2 regions of the Brevibacterium sp. Lmc1 genome follow, and region 1 is predicted to be linked to the other one. Evidence: riboswitches for the same ligand, from Rfam matches in the RefSeq annotation. Region 1 holds a riboswitch; the other holds the start of a gene.
The links. Region 1 has a riboswitch for thiamine pyrophosphate ahead of AC239G_RS03855 (TenA family protein). Riboswitches for the same ligand answer to the same signal wherever they lie in the genome.
Positions count from the first base shown of each region.

Region 2: it holds a riboswitch for thiamine pyrophosphate, as region 1 does, so the genes downstream of both, thiO (glycine oxidase ThiO) here and AC239G_RS03855 (TenA family protein) in region 1, are expected to answer to the same signal.

Region 1 covers NZ_CM172803.1:906,738-914,205, forward strand. Annotated here, with positions in the region: gene AC239G_RS03850 (phytoene desaturase family protein) at 1-69, opposite strand, end outside; gene AC239G_RS03855 (TenA family protein) at 124-810, opposite strand; TPP riboswitch at 805-911, opposite strand; gene AC239G_RS03860 (nucleoside/nucleotide kinase family protein) at 997-1,614, opposite strand; gene AC239G_RS03865 (ATP-grasp domain-containing protein) at 1,686-2,711, opposite strand; gene AC239G_RS03870 (VOC family protein) at 2,840-3,202, shown strand; gene AC239G_RS03875 (MFS transporter) at 3,257-4,639, opposite strand; gene AC239G_RS03880 (HutD family protein) at 4,952-5,485, shown strand; gene AC239G_RS03885 (hypothetical protein) at 5,685-7,052, shown strand; gene AC239G_RS03890 (catalase) at 7,288-7,468, shown strand, end outside.
Region 2 covers NZ_CM172803.1:1,760,377-1,767,844, reverse strand. Annotated here, with positions in the region: gene AC239G_RS07845 (FAD-dependent oxidoreductase) at 1-171, opposite strand, end outside; gene AC239G_RS07840 (alpha-hydroxy acid oxidase) at 199-1,452, opposite strand; gene AC239G_RS07835 (response regulator transcription factor) at 1,449-2,108, opposite strand; gene AC239G_RS07830 (sensor histidine kinase) at 2,138-3,334, opposite strand; gene AC239G_RS07825 (DedA family protein) at 3,488-4,711, shown strand; gene AC239G_RS07820 (ketopantoate reductase family protein) at 4,665-5,630, opposite strand; gene thiE (thiamine phosphate synthase) at 5,627-6,310, opposite strand; TPP riboswitch at 6,322-6,425, shown strand; gene thiO (glycine oxidase ThiO) at 6,415-7,468, shown strand, end outside.

The DNA of each region.
Region 1 (7,468 bases):
CAGGGTGACGGCGGCGGCCATGCCGTTGGGACCACTTCCGACGACGACTGCATCTACACCTGTGCTCATGGGGCCAGTCTAGGTCAGTGAGATGGACGGCTGCGGCGTGCGTTCCCTGGCGGCTCAGTTGTCGTACACGTTGTCGAAGAAAGCGCATTCGAGGTCGACGGCGTGCCGCCACACGCGGGTCAGGGACTCGGCGGCTTCGGCGTCGCCGGAGGGGAAGACGCGTTCGAGTTCGTCGACGAGGAACTGCACCCACCCGTGAAAGGCCTCGCCTCGGTGGAGATCGATCCAGCCTCGGTGAATATGTCGCGGCGGCATGTCCATCCGGGACTCGGCCCAGTCGAGATAGAGCCATTCGGCGACAACGAGGACGACGAGCAGCTGCGGATACGACGCCGAAGCGACTGACGAGTCCATGAGATCGCGGAACCCAACCGTCGGGGCGGTCAGTTCCGGGTGGAGATAATCGGCTGTATCGACTCCCAACTCGGCGAAGGAGTCGACGAAATAGGTGTCCTCATCGGCGACGAGCATTCCCAGCTGTCGGGCGAACCGCAGCTTCGCCTCGAGTTCATCGGCGTGGGCCACGCACGCGCCGAGCATCGACAGAAACGACTCGAAGAACTGATAGTCCTGCACCAGATAGTCGCGCATCACGGCGTCGTCGATGCTGCCGGCGAAGAGATCCTGGACGAATCTGTGTTCGACGGCTCCCGCCCACTGCCAGCTGGTCGAACTCACCAGTGCTGATACCGCTCCGTCGGCGTCCACGGTGATCGATGTGTCGAAATCTGTGGTGGTCATTGCTTGTCCACTCCCTCCGCCGGTGCTCACCGGATCAGGTTCAAAGGGTCTGCATGCGCACTCTCAGCGCCGGTCCTTTCGGCGCTCCCCTGTAGCACTTCGACACTATCATCGGGATAAGGTGTGCTGTCAGAGCGAACGGGCCAGGGCTGGCAGATCAGGGCCGGTCGGGCCCGGACCGGCGGATCAGGGTCGGCCGGGCCCGGACCGGCGGATCAGGGTCGGCCGTTCCAGATCGCGATTGTCGAGCACCCATGTGGCGTTTTCCCACGGAGCAGCCTCGGCGAAGTAGAGTCGCTGACCACCGACGTAGCGGCGATTCGACTCATCCTCTGGATCGGCATCGAAGGCTCCGGCAAATCGCTCGTTTCCTCGTGGGACCGAGACTTCAAACGGAACATCGACCCAGATGCTCGCATCCCAGAGATCCACAAGCTCGGGACGATGGAGGAAGATTCCCTCGACCAGGAGGACGCAGTCGTTCGGCAGGCTCCGAGGTTCGGGCGCTATCGGCCGATCCTTGTCGACGTCCCACACGGCTGGAACGACCGAGTCGCCTCGTCGAAATGGTTCGACGACGGATTCGACGAAAGCTCCGTAATCATAGGAACGGCGATAGAAAGTGTCTGGCCCCTTGCCTTGGGCGTACCGGATCGCCCGAGGGTGGTGGAACGCGTCGATGCTGATGGCGGTGACCCGGCGGTCGGAATCTTGTCCAGGAACGTCCGCAGCGGTCTCGGCCAAATTCACGAGCTCGTGAGCGAGCATCGTCTTCCCCGCACCGTCGACCCCATCGAGGGCCACGAGAGCGCGTTGCCTAGGCCGGACTGCGCGGAGATCGGCGAGCAGGTGACGTAGGACCGTGTCCCGGGACCTCACCTGGATGCGGACCCGGCGAGCGGCACGGACGGTGGGGCCGCCTCGGCGAGGGCATCGGCGATGAAATCGGCGATACGGTCCGCGGCAGGCTGACGGCCTGCCGACTGTTCGGCGGACTCGACGGACGGGTTGTAGTTCGTGTTCGTGTTGATGTCGTAGACGACCTGACGGCCGTCGGCGGTCTCGATGAACTCGACGCCGGCGATCTCGATGCCGAGGTCGGCCAACAACGTCTCGAGCCGAGCGATGAGCGGTGTTCCGGCCGTGATCTCCTCACGGCGGGCGAACTGGGGGACCGCCTCGACGTCGGGATCGGCCCCGGCACCCGGAATCGTGCAGGCATCGGCCGGGCACAGCTCGAATGACCCAGCCGAGACGTCGACGCGCACCGCATAGTGGAAGCGTCCGCCGATGACTTCGGCACGGGTGATGAACGGCTGGGCAGGCTGCACATATTCCTGGATGAGGGTGATGCCGTCGATCGGCGCATTCGCTCCACCGGGCGCGAACTCATCGGCGACCGCCTCAAGCTCGGCGTGGGAGTCGAAGCGACGCACACCGAGGCCCTTGCCGCCCTGATTGTGCTTCGTGATGAATGGGGGAGTGAAGCCGGCCGCGGCGTCGACGAGCGCCCGCGGTCCGAACGCGGCGGCGGTGCGCGGAACATCGAAGCCCCGGCCGGCCAGCTCGCGATGCTGACGGACCTTGCTCACCTCGAGCTCGTAGACATCGCGACCGTTGATGACTCGGCGGCCGGCGGCGGCGAGCCAGTCGAGGACCGCACGCCCGTACTCCTTCACATGCGGATCGGTCCGGGTGTGCGCCGACGCCGACAGCCGCGACCAGAACACCCCCTGTGGGGGCTCGGCGTCGAGATCGATCGTGGTCTCGGGCAGCAGCCATTCGACGTGTGCGACGCCGAGGCGGTCGAGCGCATCCGTGAATGGTGCGATCCATTCCGGATTGTCGTGGATGATGTGCACCGTCGGAGTGCCGCCGACGGGCAGGGCATGAGAACTCATCGCGAACCTTCATCGTGTGGAGCCGGTGCGGCCGAGAGTACGCGGAAACATCGGCGGATCTGCTCAACAATCCTACGCCCTGGTGTCCAGCCCTTCGCTGTGTCAGTGCGGCGGCGTAGACTCGGGGCATGGCTATCGCAAAGCAGCCCGTTGTCGTGCTCGACGCCCCTGACGCCGGTGAACTCGCAGAGTTCTACGGCAAACTCCTGGACTGGTCGGTCACCGTCGAAGAAGACGGCACCTGGGCAGAAGTCGTCTCCAATTCGTGGCCGCCGATCTGCATCCAGCAGGTCGAGGACTACCACGCACCCAGCTGGCCCGGGCAGGCCCACCCGCAGCAGATGCACCTCGACGTCATGGTCGATGACCTCGACGTCGCCGAGGAAGCCGTGCTCGAGATCGGCGCAGGCAAGGCCCCAGAGCAGCCGGGAGAGACGTTCCGAGTGTTCCTCGACCCGGCCGGCCACCCGTTCTGCCTGTGCAAGGGATGACCGGCCCCGCCCAGAGCTGATCCGGAGAGACCGACGGCGCTGATACGCGCCGGCTCAGACCAGGTCGGCCTCCTCGTTGAGCTCCTGGGCGAGGTCCTTCGCCTCTTCCTTCGACGCCGCCGACGGAGTCGAACCCCACAGCGGACGACGATTGCTCTCAGGCACGAAGTGGATCGTGACGAGCCCGATGACTCCAGCGGCCATGAGGTAGATCGCCGGCCACATGAGGAATCCGGTGGCGTTGATGAGCGAGGTCATGACGAACGACGTCGTGCCGCCGAACAGCGAGATCGAGACGTTGAACGCGATCGCCAGTGCACCGGCGCGGACCATCGTCGGGAACAGCGACGGCAGAGTCGAGGGCATCGTAGCGCTGAAGCAGATGAGGCTGAGCCCCATGATGAGCAGCCCGAGGAAGACCACGAAGTCGTTGTGCCCGCGGATGAGCCACAGTGACGGGAACGAGAGCACGATGAGCGAGAGCGCTCCCGCGCGCACAACGGCCTTGCGGCCCAGCCTGTCCGAGAGCTTGCCGATGACCGGGATGAGCGCCAGACAGCAGGCCATGACGATGATCTGCAGGACCTGCGAGGTCAGTTCTGAGACTCCGCCGCTGCCCTGGAGGTCCTCGACCATCGGGAAGTACACGGGAATGAAGGAGGTGAGCATGTAGTTCGTCACGTTCCACGCCAGCACCAGACCACAGCAGGCCAGCAGGTTCGGCCACAGCTTGAAGATCTTCTTGAACTCGCCCTTGGCGTGGTTCTTCTGCTCCTCCTGTTCGGAGAGCTTCTCCATCTCCTTGTAGGCAGGAGTGTCCGCGAGCTTCGTGCGCAGGTAGACGCCGATGAAGCCGAGAGGCAGAGCGACGAAGAACGGGATCCTCCAGCCCCACGACTCGAGGAACTCGGGAGTCGAAACAGCCTGCATGATCGTGGCGACGAGTGCACCGAGGACGTAGCCGGTGAACGTTCCGACCTCGAGCAGGCTGCCGAGGAAGCCGCGGCGCCGGTCGGGTGCGTATTCGGCGATGAAGGTCATCGCATTAGAGTACTCGCCGCCGGTGGAGAACCCCTGGAGCAGACGGCAGGCCAGCAACAGGAACGGTGCCCAGAGGCCGACGGTCGCATAGTCGGGGATGACACCGATGAGGAAGGTGCCGGCGGCCATCATGATCATCGTCATCGCCAGCACCTTGTTGCGCCCGATCTTGTCGGCCAAAGGGCCGAACACCAGACCGCCGAGCGGACGGACAAGGAAGGCGACGGCGAAGAGTCCGGCGACGATGACGGTCCCGATCGGTCCTGAGTCCTCCGGCAGGAAGATTCCCTCAATCACGACGGCGAGGTAGCCGTAGACACCGAAGTCGTACCATTCGGTGATGTTGCCGATGGCCGCGGCGCCGATGGCCCGCTTCGTGACGTCGGGCTTGGTCACTGTGATCTCTTCCGGCCGCCACCGCCGGCGGACATTATCCGGTCCGAACATGTCCCTCCCTCCGATTGCCGGTGAGAGGCTTGCGGGAACGCGACCCGGGCGCGAATCCACAGAGTGTGAGAATCACGCGCAGTCGTCTCCGCGAGCCCCTCATCGTTCTGGTTGATGTCGTTGTTCTCAGCCGGGTGGCCCCGACGAAAAACACCACTCAAGGCTAGTCCTCTCAGCTCTCATGGCAACCCCGATTGCGCGGGAACCCCCCCGATTCCGAGGTTGTGAACAGCTCGTCGCAGGTCCGTCTAAAGTGGTTCCATGCGCCTTCTCACCAGCTTTGATGATCGTGATCCCGTTCCCTGGGCCAACGGTGCCGGGGAGACGACCGAGCTCGTCTCCCTCGCCGACTCCGAGAATCTGACCCCGCTTGCGCGGTCGTGGCGACTGAGCATCGCACGGCTCGATCGCACCGCCGAGTTCTCCGTCCTGCCAGGGATGGAGCGCACCTTCCTGCCCACCGCCGAGGTGGTGCTGTCCGTCGACGGTCGAACACACCGCATTCCCCGGCTGACTCCGCTGCGCTTCCTCGGGGACCGAGCCGTCGTGCTTACTGAACTGGGTGAGCCGTGCTTCGCAGTCAATCTCATGGTCGCTCAGTCGGATTCGGTCGACCCGCCTCGGCGAGAGCTGGCGATGATCGGCCCCGACGAGGAACACGCAGTGAGGGCGGACGACGGCGCCGCCTTCCTCCTCACCCTCGCGTCGAGCCCGGACCGCCCGCGTTTCCAGCTGTTCGAACTCACCGGTTCCGACGGTCCGGCGGACCGCCTCGGCGGAGTCCTCCTGCGTTGAGGGAAGACGGGGCCCACACCGCTGGGGAAATGGTGTGAAGCGCGTGTCTGCCGCATCACACCGGTCGTCGTTTTCGCAGGTCAACACGCCTATCCGCGGTCGGGTGGGTCAGCGATCTCCCAGACTGCGAGGGGGTGGGTCAGGATGCCCGCACACTCGAGTCCGATACTGGTGAGAAGTACGTGTTTATGGAGGACCATTGGCATCGAATCACGGCGAAACCGACCAGACGGACAAGCAGCGGACGACTCCCGGCAGTGAGGCTCCGCCGAGCGCGCCGCGGCACTCTCAGACTCTGCCGCTCATCACCGAGGAGATCGCGGAGAGGCCTCGGACCGAGACGGCGCCGACCGAGCATGTCACTACTCCGGTGATGCCGCCCAATCCGATCCGCCGTGACGATCGGACCGGAGCAAGTCCGGCGAAGAGCGTGTCGACGGAGACCGTGGGCACCGAGGGCGGGCAGCGGACCGCCTCGGTGCCGTCGAGGGACGGAAGCCAGGCGGAAGAAGCGGCTGGCGGTGCCGACGAGAAGAAGTCCGAAGGGCGAATTTCAGCCACCCAGCTGATCGCGGGTGCCGGTGCCGCGGCGACCTCCTCGGTCATCGGCGGTCAGCTCGGCGTCGCCGGCACCGTCGTCGGCGCGGGCATCGCGAGCATCGTCACCGGTCTCGCCGTCACCCTCTACGGCCGCAGCCTCGACAAAGGCAAGGAGAAGATCCAAGAGGTCGGCTCCAAGCTGGCCCCGGCCGTCAAGGCGAAGATCGCAAAGAACCCCACCGCGAAGACCGCAGCTGTCGATCAGACACTTGCCGAGGATTCGGCCTTCGCCCCGCCGGAGCCCACCAGTGGCCATGCGACTGCGTCAGCCGCCTCGGTGCCGCACGACAGAACAGCCGAAGACGGCGACAGCAGTGAAACCGAGAGCGAGCCCCGCTCCTGGTGGCAGAAGCTGCGACGCAAACGAGTCCTCTACCCGTTGACGATCGGCGTCGCCGCCTTCGGAATCGGACTCGGCGCGGTCGTCGTGGCCGAGAACTTCACCGAAGCCGATATCTCACCGGGCACCTCGCAGATCTCACGATCAGTGACCGGACAGTCGACGAACGACGAATCCGTCACCGACGACGGAACCTCGAACTCCGGGAGCGCAGGAGACGAATCGTCGAGCGGATCCGGGTCGAGCGCCGACGGCGGTCAGAGCTCATCGAACAGCGGCTCGAACACGCAGAACGGTCAGTCCACCTCGGCGGGGGAGACCGGCACCGAAGGTGCGGCCGAGGGCCAGGACTCTCAGGGTACGGACACGACGACGGGCACGAGCGATTCCACCGGCGGTTCGACGAGCACCGACGGCACCGAAACGAGCAGCGGTTCCACCTCGACCGATGGCACCGGCAGCACCGGGGACACCAGCGGCGGCACAAACAGCAGCACAGGCTCCGGATCCGGCTCGGACGGTTCGGGCAGCGGTTCCGGCAGCGGCTCGTCGGGTTCGGGCGGATCCGGAACCGGCGGCTCGACCGGCGGTTCCGGTGGTGGGTCGGCCGCCTCGGCGGAGGGGTGAGCCGGACAACGTCGAGGACGGGAATTTAGACAGCCCACCCTTGGTTGTATGAAGTAGAGAACATCGCTAGGTTGAAACCAACTCCGACAGTGTTCTGCCGAAGTCGGGATAACGAGACTGGGCGAACGGCGCTCAGCCGATCGATCAGCTGCACCGGCGGGAACCGCATCTCACCGGTGGCCGTGATCGCGGGCTGGGCGACGACGCCTGAAATCAAACGGTTGAAGGAGATGTTATGACGCAACATACAGATCATGAATATGCCGGTCACGACAATACGAAGGCATCGACGACCGAGTCCGGTGCGCCGCGGGAATCCGATGCTCACTCGCTGAGTGTGGGCGCGAACGGGCCGCTGCTGCTCCACGATGTGGCTCTGGTTGAGAAGCTTGCTCGCTTCGACCGTGAGCGTGTTC
Region 2 (7,468 bases), 850 kb from region 1:
GATCATCCGACCGGAATCGGCCGACCGATCGATGAGGGTCGGGTGCATCCCGCGACCCCGGAGCAGCTGCGCCAGGGTGATCCCGGCGATTCCGGCTCCGACGATGAGAATGCGCAGCTCGTCCGAGTCCACGTGCTTCAGCTGCTCGTTGACCGTTGCCGCGATGATCATGCGTGGTCTCCTTCGTCGGGCCGAGGCTCACACAGCGTCGGTCCGCAACTCCCCGTCAGCGGCCGGTGCCTGAGGCAGCCCGCGGACGAGCTCGGGACCCAAATCAGAGATGCTCCGGGCACCCATGAGTCCCATGGCGGTGAGGATTTCCTGTCCGATGAGCTCGATTGCCCGCTCGACGCCTCGCTGGCCTCCGGCCATGAGCCCGTACAGGTACGCCCGGCCGATGAGCACGAAGTCGGCTCCGGCGCACAGCGCGGCGACGACATCGGTGCCGGACATGATCCCGGAATCGAAGATCAGCTCCATCTCCGGTCCGACCTCCGCACGGACTTCGGCCAGTGAGGTCAGCGAGTCCGGAGCCCGATCAAGCTGCCGGCCGCCGTGATTGGAGACGACGAGTCCATCGGCTCCGATCGACTGAGCGCGGCGGGCATCCTCGGCGGTGAGAATTCCCTTGACGAACAGGCGTCCGTTCCACTGTTCGCGGATCCACCGCAGGTCATCGAGGTCGAGGGTCGGGTCGAACATCGTCTTCGTCATCTCCGCGAGGGACTGGGAGGTGTTCGACAGCGACGCGTATTTCGGCGGTTCGGTGGTGAGGAAGTTGAACCACCAGCCGGGTCGATAGGAGGCGTCGAGGATGGTTCCCAGCGTCAGTCGGGGCGGGATCGTCAGACCGTTGCGGTGATCGCGCAGACGCTGACCGGTGATCGGAGTGTCGACGGTGACCAGCAGGGTCTCGTAACCGCTGGCGGCGGCCCGCTGGATCAGATCGAGGCTGCGCTGCCGATCCTTCCACAGGTAGAGCTGGAACCACCGGGTGGAATCCGGCGCCGCCTGCGCGACGTCTTCGACCGAGGTCGTGCCCATCGTCGACAGTGAGAACGGGATTCCGGCCTTCGTCGCCGCACGCACTCCGGCGACCTCGCCTTCGGAGTGCATCATGCGGGTGTAACCGGTCGGGGCGATGCCGAAGGGCAGCCGGGTTCGGGCACCGGCGATCGTCGTCGACGTATCCGGCGCATCGACTCCGTGGAGGATGCGCGGAAGGAGCTCAACGTTGCCGAGCGCCTCACGGTTCTTCGCCAAGGTCCGCTCGTCCAGAGCGGCACCGTCGACATAGTCGAACGGCGCGGTCGGCGTCACGCGCTTGGCGATGCGGCGGAGGTCCCAGATGTCTGCGGCCGACTCCAATCTGGCTGCGACCCGGTCGAGTCGGGGCAGGTCGAACTGCAGCAAGGGGGCGAGTTCTCTCAGATCGGGCAGTCGGCGCTTCATCTCTCTCCTCGTTCTCGGTTGAGGTAGGCGAGCACTGCCGCGACACGGCGGCTCGTGGTCTCCCCTGCCTGGAGGCCGAGTTTATCGAAGATGGAGCTGATCGCCTTTTCGACGGAACTGACCGAGACGAAGAGCCGTTCGCCGATTCCCCGGTTCGACAGTCCTTCGGCCATCGCCTCGAGCACTTCGCTCTCACGTGGAGTCAGCGTCGACAACGTATTCTGCCTTTCCGAGGTGGTGAGCAGCTGCCGGACGACGTCGGGGTCGATGACCGTTCCTCCCTCTGCGATCCGCTGTACGGACTCGAGGAACCGGTCGATGTCGGTCACCCGGTTCTTCAGGAGGTAGCCGACGCCCACCGATTCGGTGCTCAGCAGCTCCGTCGCATACTCCCGCAGCACATACTGGCTGAGGACGAGGACTCCGATATCCGGGAAGCGACGTTTGATCGCCAACGCCGCTTCGAGTCCTTCGGTGGTGTGAGTCGGAGGCATCCGCACATCGACGATCGCCAGGGTCGGGCGCAGCTCGGCGACCGCCCGCAGCAGCTCCCCTCCGTCTCCGACGGACGCGACGACGCTGATCCCTTCGTCTTCGAGCAGACTGCGGACGCCCTCTCGCAGCAACACCGCGTCATCGGCGAGGACGACGCGCATCCGGTTCTCTGTCTGGACCTCTGTCGTGTTCACTTCTGTCTCTTCTCCTTCGTCGTGCTGCCGTCCTGTGCGTCGGTCCCGAACGGGATCCGAGTTCGAACTGTGGTGCCTGCGCCCTCAAGGGAGTCGACCTCGAGATTCCCGTCGAGCGCTCCGACCCGCCGTGTGAGCCCTTGGAGCCCTCCCCCGCGCGGATCGGCTCCACCGACACCGTCATCGGAGACGGTCACGGTCAACGCGGTCCGGGGCTCGGCGACGACGCTCACCGTGATCGCGGACGCCTCGGCGTGTTTGACGACATTCGTGACGGCTTCACGGACGACGAAGTAGGCGGCAGATTCCACTGCGGGCGGAAATCTGCCTTCCGGCACGGTCACGAGGGTCAGCGGAATAGGACTGCGACCGGCGATCCTCTCGAGCACGGTTCGAAGACCATGGTCGTCCAGCGCAGTGGGATAGACCCGCCAGGCGACTTCCCGCATCTCGTCGATGAGGTCCTGGGACTGGACCAGCGCATCGTCGAGCAGCGCTTGGGACTTCGCCGGGTCAGAGGCACGCCTGGCTCGGGCGATGAGCACGGACAGGGAGACGACATTCTGCTGCACGCCGTCGTGCAGGTCCCGTTCGATCCGGCGTCGTTCCTCGTCGATGGCGAGCACGACTCCACGGCGGGTCGTCAGCAGCTCGCTGATGCGGGTGTACACGGCGAAGGGACGCTCCACCTCGACGAAATGAGCGTCGATGCGACCATGCGCCCAGCTTGCCGCCTCGGCCAGAGCGACGGCGCCGATGAGGTTCGCCGCCCCGTAGAGGACACCGACGAAGAGCGTGGGTTGCGAGATCGACCACATGTCGAACCCGATGTTGACCGCTCCCCCGATGAAGAATCCTTGGAAGAGCGATCCGAGAGTCACGACGAAGAATCCGCCGAGGAGGTTCGCGGTGGGAATGATGGCGAGTGCTGCGACCAGGCCGTTGCCGAGCAGGAACCGACGTTTGGTCGGCTCGTCGGCAAGGACGAGTCCGAACCCGCGAGAATGCCGAGCGAGTTCCCAGCTCCGCACCTTCGCGGCCATGCGTGAGGTGGGCGGAAGCACGGAGGCCATGAGCAGCGGCAGACACAGCAGACCGCCCCACGCGACGGCGAGTACGGACCGCGCCCACCGCGCGGTGAACATCCGTACTTCGGGAGGAAGGCGGGTGGACAGCGCGCTCGGCCAGGGCATGAGTCGATCGTAGCAACGCCTGACGCCGCCTCCCAGAGGTTCGGCCGCAGTCTCGGATTCCGGTTTTCCGCAATGGCGGTTGTTGTTCGACCGCACTGACCGTGTGCCCGACCGCGTACCGGCCCTGCCGTCTTGTGCCTAGCGTGGATGAGTATGGATCTCGCACTCGAGCTGCTCACTGCCACCCTCACATCTCCATGGGTGTACCTGCTCATAGCCGTGGCCGCGGCACTGGACTCGCTCATGCCGATTGTGCCGTCGGAGACTCTACTCATCACCGCTGCGACCTTCGCCGCGACGGGGCACCCTCACCCGGCAGGACTCATCCTCGCCGCTGCCGGAGGGGCTCTCCTCGGGGATCTGGCGGCTCACCTCGTCGGCCGATTCGCTGCGACCGGGGTCGGCCGATGGCGACGGTGGGCTCGCATCGCGAACCTGCTCGACTCCGCCCACACGGTCTTCTCTCGCCGAGGCGGGACCGTGCTCATCGCCGGCCGATTCGTTCCCGGGGGCCGCAGCCTGGCCACCATCGGCTCCGGTCTGCTCGGGTTCCCGATCCGCACTTTCCTGCTCTGGGACGGGATCGGCAGTCTCGCCTGGGCGCTCTATTCGACGGTGATCGGACTCATCGGGGGAATGATCTTCGAGGACCGGCCGCTACTCGGAGTCGCCGTGGGCATCGGCATCGCCCTGGCCATCACCGGCAGCGCCGAACTCATCCGCCGATTATGCCGGCGCCGCAGAGGACACACTCGGCACCGATTCACCGAATTCCAAGACCGAGATGTCACGATGGCAGGGATGTCTCAAACATATGTGTGGTACGTCAGCTACGGATCGAATATGGCTCGCGATCGGCTCGCCTGCTATCTGCAGGGCGGGCGACCGCTCGGGGCGATGGTCACCTATCCAGGTGCCAGGGACGCAACACTGCCCCGCGCAGAAGCCGGGATCGAACTGCCCGGAACGATCTATTTCGCCGGCGAGTCCAAGGTGTGGGGCGGCGGCATGGCCTTCTACGATCATTTCCTCCCCGGACCGACCCCCGCCAAGGCCTACCTCATCACTGCCGAACAGTTCGCCGATGTGGCGGCACAGGAGATGCACCGACCGCCCGAACCGGACAGTCCGCTGGAACGCCTCGTCTTCGATCTGGCAGCCGGCAGCTCCCACTCTCTGGGTCCGGGCGGGTACGAGACGCTGCTCGTCCTCGATGATGTCGACGGTGTCCCGATGGTCACGTTCACCGCCGCGCATCGTTCGTCAGACGTCGAACACGCTCAGCCGCAGGAGCCGTATCTGGCGATGCTGCGCACCGGCATTGCCGAAGTCAGAGCCGCTTCTGGGCTTCCCCTGCCCGCAGCTGCACAAGTGTGAGGTCGAGCAGCGGAGTCGCCACTCCCAGATCCTCCGCCTTGATCGACAGGTCGCCGAGGATGTGCTCCGTTTCGCTCGGCAGCCCTGCCGTCACATCCCGGTAGAGGGATGAGGTGAAGGCGGAACCGTCCTCGGTGAGCATCTTGATAGTCATGGCGTGGGAGGCTTCCGACACCGGGTGTCCTGCCGCAGCCGCCACGGTTTCGAGTTCATCGATGATGGCATACACGTGCGATCTGCCGCCGGCTTCCATGATCGCTCCGACCGGGGCGCGGAACAGGCAGGTGACGACTCCTGCCGCGGCGATGAAGATCCATTTCTCCCACAGCCCGTCGATGATTCCATCGACGGTCTGGAGTTTGAATCCGGGCACATCGAGCGCCTCGGAGATGCGTGTGGGCACTTCGGCGCCGTGGAGATCTCCGATGGTCATCACGGCCAGGTCGGTGAGCTGGACGACGGCTCCGTCCCTGATGGTGCCGACGATCTTGACGAACCCTCCGAGCACCTGTCCGGGGTATCTGCTCTGCAGCTTCTCGATCTGAGCCATGCCGTTGAGGAACGGAATGATCGTCGTCTGCTCGCCCACAGCCGGTCCGATATCGGCGATGACCGAGTCGAGTCCACCCGCTTTGACCGCGACGATGACGAGGTCGAAGGTTCGTGATGCGGCTGTGAGTTCCTCAGCGGTGATGACATCGACCTGATTCGTCCGATCATCACCGGGTGCAGTGAAGCGCAGTCCCTCCGCGCGGACCGTCTCCGCCCGTGCCTGCCGGAGCAGGAAAGTGACATCGCGTCCGGCCTCCTGCAGATAGGTGCCGAACGCTCCGCCGGTCGCCCCCGCCCCGGCGATGAGAATCGACAGGTCAGCGCCAGCACCGATTCCCTCGGATGCTCTGTCAGCTGCTTGGGTCATTCCAACTCCTCCTTGAGCTCCCGCGCGGCCGCAGCGGGATCCTCAGCCGAGGCTATCGCACGGACGACGACGGCACGCCTCGCGCCCGCCTGCCGGATCGCGTCCAGCCTCTCCCCGGTCGCGATACCACCGATGGCGAACCACGGTTTGGCCGCCTCGGCGGCGGTGGCGGTCAGCAGCGCCGTCCCCACAGAGGCGCGGCCTGGCTTCGTCGGGGTCTCCCAGACCGGCCCGACACAGAAATAGTCGGTCTCCGGGTCCGCCTCGGCGGCGAGCGCCTGCTTGAGGGAATGGGTCGAGCGGCCGAGGATGACATCGGGTCCGAGCACAGCCCTGGCCTGAGCACTGGTGAGGTCGCCTTGACCGACGTGGAAGACGTCGGCGTCGGTCAGCAGCGCAACGTCGGCACGGTCATTGACTGAGAAGAGCTTGTCGTGACGGGCGGCAATATCTTTGAGGACCTCCAATGCCGCGATCTCGGCGCGGGCCTCGAGGCTCTTGTCCCTCAGTTGGATGATGTCGACACCTCCACGGTAGGCGGCGTCGAGGAACTCGGCGAGGTCGCCCTGACCGGTCCGGGCATCGGTGCACAGGTAGAGCTTCGCCTCTGCCAGTCGTGCCTCTCTCCAGGCTCTCTTCGTCTGCCGCGCTGCGGTGCGCGGTGGCATCTGTGTGGTCATGGTCATAGAGTAGAGGAGTTCGCGGGAGCCTCCCAACGAGGCTGAGAGGGCGTAAGAGCCGACCGTCAGACCTGATGCGGATCATGCCGCCGGAGGGAGAAGCTGTGAGAGTCATTGTCGTCGGCGCCGGGATCATCGGCCTGTCCACGGCCTGGTATCTGCGCCGCCTCGGTACCGAAGTCACCATCATCGATCCTGCGCCCGCTCAGGGTGCGAGCCATGCTGCCGCAGGGATGCTCGCTCCCGCCGCCGAGGTGGTCTGGGGGCAGACTCCCCTGTACCCGCTGATGCGAGCCTCCGCGCAGATGTATCCTCAGTTCTCCGCCGAGGTGGCGAGCGCCGCTGGCAGCGATCTCGGTTTTTCGGATGCCGGAACATTGGTGTGCGCCGGTGACCGAGCTGATCTGCAGGCTCTGCGGGAGCTGCGCGATGCACAGTCGCGGTCCGGTTTCGCCACCGAGCTCATCACCGGCAGTGCTGCCCGCCGGGTTGAGCCGTCGTTGTCGCCTGCCGTCGCCGGGGCCGTGCACATTCCAGGCGATCACTCGATCGACCCCCGTCGGCTCACTGCCGCATTGCTGACTGTCCTGTCCTCTCACTCAGGAGGCTTCATTCGCCAGCGGGCGGCCAGCCTGATCAAGGACGGCGATACGACTGTGGGAGTCGCACTGGGCGATGGCCGCCGGTTGGAGGCCGATCAGGTGATCATCTGCGCCGGCAGCGCTGTGTCCGCGTTCGTCGGTGCCCCGCAGCTGCCTCTGCGTGAGGTCTGGGGTGATGTTCTGCGACTGCGCGCCTCCGCGAAGGCGACTCCGCTGCTGAGCCGCACCATCCGCGGGCTGGTCAATGGTCGCCCCGTCTACCTGGTTCCTCGCCCGGACGGCGAGATCGTGCTCGGTGCCAGTTCGCGTGAGGACGGACTCTCCGGCACTCCGGCCGGGGCGATTCACCGGCTGCTCGCCGACGGGCAGCGACTGGTCCCGGGCATCCTCGACGCGGAGATCACCGATATCACCACCCGTGCCCGGCCCGGTTCTCCGGACGACCTGCCGATGATCGGCCGCATCGATCCCGGCTGCATCGTGAGCACCGGGTATTTCCGCCACGGCATCCTCTTGGCCCCGTTCGGCGGCAGGCTCGGTGCCGAGCTCGCCCTGG